Linked DNA regions of Flexistipes sp.. The protein of the gene in region 1 interacts with the protein of each later gene in a pairwise test. Links are inferred from orthologs where the notes say so. Each region holds a gene or a part of one and is shown in the gene's direction. Other genes may lie near its edges.

The links.
Region 2: the proteins of dnaA (region 1) and nadE interact in binary tests that used the Escherichia coli proteins (3 or more experiments, as listed by UniProt). The link is inferred for Flexistipes sp. from one-to-one orthologs.

The regions. Positions count from the first base shown.
Region 1 is NZ_JAXKVW010000001.1:216,085-219,077, forward strand. It holds dnaA (chromosomal replication initiator protein DnaA), read left to right. Parts: upstream 1-826; coding sequence 827-2,161; downstream 2,162-2,993. Other genes in the region: UMU13_RS00945 (hypothetical protein), read left to right, coding at 1-400; dnaN (DNA polymerase III subunit beta), read left to right, coding at 2,438-2,993. UniProt on the Escherichia coli protein: Plays an essential in the initiation and regulation of chromosomal replication. Binds in an ATP-dependent fashion to the origin of replication (oriC) to initiate formation of the DNA replication initiation complex once per cell cycle.
Region 2 is NZ_JAXKVW010000001.1:53,242-56,060, reverse strand. It holds nadE (NAD(+) synthase), read left to right. Parts: upstream 1-898; coding sequence 899-1,741; downstream 1,742-2,819. Other genes in the region: UMU13_RS00215 (patatin-like phospholipase family protein), read left to right, coding at 1,850-2,779; UMU13_RS00225 (radical SAM protein), read left to right, coding at 1-889. UniProt on the Escherichia coli protein: Catalyzes the ATP-dependent amidation of deamido-NAD to form NAD. Uses ammonia as a nitrogen source.

The DNA.
Region 1 (2,993 bases):
ATCGATAAGCAGCAGTTATTATGAGAAAATATCCCAAAAAATTGATAACTGGGGCAATGACTTACTCACAAAGTTCGAGAAAAAGGGCAATGGTAATATTTTCAATATTTTTTTACCGGCCTCTATAATTCTCTTTATCCTTGTTATACTTCTTCTATTCCTTACAGACGGTTTTAAAAGCGATTCCGTACCGGCAATAACCGCTGTTGACAAGGAACAGACTGAAGTGATGACAGAAAGCCAAATGGATTGTTACAGAAAAATATTTTATTTAACTTCGGATATGGAACCGAAAAATGTTTTTCTTTCTTCAGCTATCATTCAGGAAGAGGGAGCCTGTGATGCATATAAAATCATCGAAGAACTTTTCAGCAAAGATATCGAAGATAACGATAACTAAAATTTTTAACACTTTTTCAACAGGCGGTAAAATTGTAAATGCATAATATTTACCGCCGGTTGCCTTATAAATCCGTAATATACAAGCTCTAATTATTATATGCAATTTTCCTGATATTTTTTTAAACACAATTTCCACTTGTGTATTGTAATAATTAATTTTATAAAAAAATATCTTTGAATAATTGAGTCCACTTTGTTAAAGTGCAGAAAGTTGAGTTTTTTGTTATAGAAAACGACTTTCTACCGTTTTTAGTATAACTCAAGTTTTGTACTTCGTTTGAGATTGCTTCGGCGTTTTCACTCCCTGCCCTGTTAAATGCCACAGGTAATCAGCGAAGCTGATATTTAACAGGGTGAACAAAGACATGAAAACAGTGTAAGTGCGAAACTTGAAGTATAATTTATTTTTATGGTGGTTTAGACTTTGGATAATGTAAAAATATGGGATGAAGTGCTAAAAGAAGCTTCCTATAAATTAAATGAACAAGAGATTAATACATGGCTTAAACCTTTAAGTGTTGCCGAGCTGAGAGGTGATATAGTCACAATTTCAGTGCCAAACAGGTTTTATAAAACGTGGGTGCAAGATAAATATCTGACTCTCATAAAAAATATTTTTAATAACACTCTTTCTATTGAAGCAGATATAGAGTTGGTTATAAAAAATCAAACAAAGAAAAAGAATAACAATATACAAGCCTCCAGTCCTACATATCATATAAATATCAATAATCATAACAGCAATATAAACAAGCAGTACACCTTTGACACTTTTGTTGTAGGCGGCTCCAACCAGTTTTCACATGCTGCATGTATGGCGGTGGGCGAGGGTTTTTTCCATACATATAATCCTCTTTTTATTTACGGCGGAGTCGGGCTTGGAAAAACACACCTGATGCACGCTGTAGGAAATAAACTGATGCAAAGCTATCCCAAACTTAAAATTTTATATATATCAAGTGAAAATTTCACTAATGAGATGATATATTCATTAAAAACAAAAAGCATGGATGATTTCAGAGGAAAATACAGAAGCATTGATGTGCTGCTTTTCGATGATGTCCAGTTTCTGGCCGGTAAAGAAAGGAGTACCGAGGAATTTTTCTATACTTTTAACTCCCTTTACGACTCACAAAAGCAGATTATAATAACATGCGATAAAACTCCCAATGAAATACCGACAATGGAAGACAGACTCAAAAGCAGATTCGCCTGGGGTCTTATCGCAGATATTCAGGCACCTTCAAATGAAGAGAAAACGGCCATTTTGATGAAAAGAGCAGAATTGATGAATCTTGAACTTAGTGAAGAAGTGGCCCTTTTTATTGCTGAAAATCTCAAAAGTGACAACATCAGGGAGCTAATAGGTGCATTGATCAGATTGAGTGCTTTTGCATCATTTCACAATGAAGAGCTGAGCATTGAGCTGGCAAAAAGATCTTTGGATAAATTTCTTATAAAAAAAGACAGAGCTCTCAATCCCGAAGTGATAATTGACACGGTCACCTCATTTTTCAACATAAAGCCGTCAGAGTTAAAATCCAAAAAGAGAACGAAAAGTATTTCCTATCCAAGGCAGATATGTATGTATATTCTAAGAGAAAAGCTGAATATTTCACTGCAGGAAGTGGGTGAATATTTCGGCGGCAGAGATCATGCAACAGTTTTGCATTCAATAAAAAATATAGAAAACAAAATCAAAACAGATAGTGAACTTAAAGAGCTGATAAACGTCATTTACAAAAAGCTATACAGCTGACTTTCCACAAACTCATCAACACATTTAAACATTCAAAAATGTATAATTGTAGAATATTATCTTAACAATCGGAGTATAAAATGTGGAAAACAAACTTCTCAATTATTTTTAACATCATTTTGTTTAAATGGTTGAAAACTTTTCAATAAACTCCACAGAATTTTCAGCACCAAAAAGTACTCTCACAATATTCAAATTTTAACTTGTCAACATTTTCCAAATACTTTACTATTATTACTACTATTTATTATATTAAATAAATTAATAGGAGCTCATATGCAATTCAGCATAATTAAAGAAAATATTCTTCCGTTAATTCAACATGCAAACAATTTTACAAGTTCCAAAGGAATTAATACAATACTGGAAAATATACTTATCGAAGCTGAAGAAGAGGAAATCCAATTAAAGGCATCCAATACCCACATGGGCTTTTCAGCCAAAATAAAAGCAAATATTGAAGAAACAGGCACAACAACTGTATCATGCAAAAAATTACACGATATTATAAAAGAACTTCCAAATGCAGCTGTAATAGATTTTAAATATGACGGAAGCAAGTTGAAACTTACCTCCGGGAAGTCAAAATTCACACTTTCCACAATAGAACCGGAATTTTTTCCCACAATGACACCTATAACCCCTGAATACAGAATAAAAATGAAGAGTGGATCTCTTGAAAAACTGCTGCAGAAAACAATTTTCTGCATATCAAACGATCCATCAAAAACAGAATATACCGGTGCTCATTTTAAAGTATTCGGCAACAAACTTGAAATAGGTTCAGCTGATTTCCAAAGGATAGCAACAGCGGAAACTGTATTTGACGAGG
Region 2 (2,819 bases), 160 kb from region 1 along the record:
GACCTATACCAACGGAACGCTTATTGATGATAAAACGGCTTCAGAATTAGGCAGGCTCGGCAATGTTGCTCCTGCAATAAGTGTCGAAGGCTGGAAAGAGGAAACCGAACACAGACGTGGAAAGGGAATGTGGAATAATATTTTGGACACTATGGGCAGATTGCGGAAAAACGGAGTGCTTTTCGGAATCAGTGTTACCGCCACCCGGAATAATATGGAAGAGGTCACCAGCGAGGAGTTTATCGAATTTTTTATGGACAGAGGCACTATATTCGGCTGGTACTTTATGTTTATGCCTGTGGGCAAGGATCCTGTTCTGGAGTTGGTTATGACGCCGGAGCAGCGTTTACGCTGTGGTGAGCGGGTAAACCATCTAAGGGAAAAATACCCCATGTTTCTGGCAGACTTCTGGAATGACGGACAGGCCGTGGGAGGATGCCTTGCTGCAGGAAGACGGTATCTCCACATTCTTCATAACGGCAATGTTGAGCCCTGTGTTTTTGCTCATTTCGGTGTTGACAACATTCGTGAAAAACCACTGCTTGAAATTGTCAATTCTCCATTTTTTAAAGATATACGCAGAGAGTTCCCCTATAATGAAAAGGGCAATCTGAAGCGGCCATGCATGATTATCGACAACCCTAAGGTGTTGCGAAGTGCTGTGCGTAAGCACAATGCTGTTTCAGGTCACTCTTCCCCGGACAGTCTTGTTGATGATCCTTATATAGCGCAGTGGATGGATGAATATGCAGAGCGGTTTGCCGAGCTGACGGATCCCGTTTGGGAGGAAATGATTAATGATCCGAGTAACCGGTGGTATAGAGAAGGAAAAGAATTTCAGGAACTATTCAGCTACTCCCGCTCTCTGGAAAGCAACGGACACAGATAAGTTTCCCAGATGAAAGATGAAATTATTGATTTTATAAAAACGTGCGTTGAAAAATATGAATACAAAGGAGCTGTAATCGGCATCAGCGGCGGACTCGATTCAGCTGTAACTGCAAAGCTCGCTGCTGATGCCCTTGGCAAAGCCAGAGTGCTTGGTTTGCTTATGCCTGAAAGGGATTCCGCTGCTGAAACTCTGACTGATGCTGAAGAAGTTTGTGATTTTATTGGAATTGAACGCATCGTAAAGCCTATTACAAAAGGATTGAAGGCAATAGGGGTTTACGACCTTGAACCTTCAACACGTTTTGTCCCCCGAAAAATACAGGAACTGTATGTCAAAAAACGTATAGAGTCCACAGAGGGCGATGTTTATCTGAAAGATTTAAGAAATGAGGGGGATGATGATTTTAGGAAAGGGCTGGCATATTATCGTGCAAAACACCGGATGCGTATGGTGTGTCTCTACCTGGAAGCTGAGCAGCTTAATTATGCTGTATTGGGTGCTGCTAACCGCACAGAATATGAAACGGGATTTTTTGTTAAATGGGGGGATGATTCTTCAGATATAGAGCCGATCCTTCACCTTTATAAAAAGCAGGTATATGAGCTGGCAGAACAGATTGGTATTCCGGAGAAAATTCGCAATAAACCGCCTTCCCCCGATCTCATCCCCGGTGTTACGGACGAACAAATGCTCAAAATGAGCTATCATGAGCTGGATTCCATTCTTTCATCGATGGCCAAAAGGGAAGATCTCAGTAATTTCGATACTGTGAAGGTTGACCGGGTGAAAAAACTAAAGAATAATACCGCAAAGAGAAAGGTTAAAAATCTCTCACTTTTAAACCGGTAAGCGGGAGATGCCGTGATGCGTAATGAGTAATGAGTGGTGGGATGCAAGCGAAATGCACACCAAATAGCCGATATAGTATAGTGGTTATAAAAATATTAGAGGTTTTTTATGAAAAAAATTCTCAGTATTGACGGAGGGGGAATCAGAGGAATTATACCGTCTATGATACTTTCTGATATCGAGAAAAAAGTTGGTAAACCCGTGGGTGAATGTTTCGATCTGATTGCCGGAACTTCCACAGGGGGCATTCTTGCACTCGGGCTTTCCAAAAGCAATGCCGATGGCAAGCCGATGTACTCAGCGGGAAAACTTGCCGAAATTTACAGCAAAAGAGGAAGAGAAATCTTCAGCCGGTCATTTTGGAAAGGTGTTTCTTCGGTGGGCGGTCTGACCGATGAGCTGTATCCTGCTGATGGGCTTGAAAGACTCCTTGATGAGTATTTCGGCAGCGATGTTCTTGGTGATTGTTTAGTAAATACTATTGTTACGTCATATGATATTCAAAACCGGGCACCTGTATTTCTAAAGAGTTGGCGGAAAAAACACAGTAATGTTCTTATGAAGGATGCGGCGAGAGCCACTTCGGCAGCTCCGACCTATTTTGAACCTGCCCTCGTTAATATTGAGGGTGAGGATAAGGCTCTGGTTGACGGCGGTGTTTTTATTAATTCTCCCTCCGTTTCAGCCTTTGCAGAGGCTATAAGAATATTTCCCAAAGAAACCGATTTTTTTGTTCTCTCTTTGGGTACGGGCAAGCAGACACGTCCTATTACGTATAAAGAGGCAAAAAACTGGGGGAAAGCCGAATGGATGCTGCCGGTTATGAGTTGTATGTTTGACGGTGTGTCCGATGCTGCTGATTATCAGATGAAAAAACTTCTTGGTAAAAGTTATATCAGGCTGCAAACGGACTTGACAATAGCCTCGGATGATATGGACAATGCTTCAAACGGTAATGTGGAAAATCTTAAACAGGAGGCGGAAAGACTAATTCTCAAACATAAAAAGGAGCTGAATCGTTTATACAAGATACTGTAAAAATAAAAGCTTTGAATAAATCCGGAAGCAGGGCTTAAGC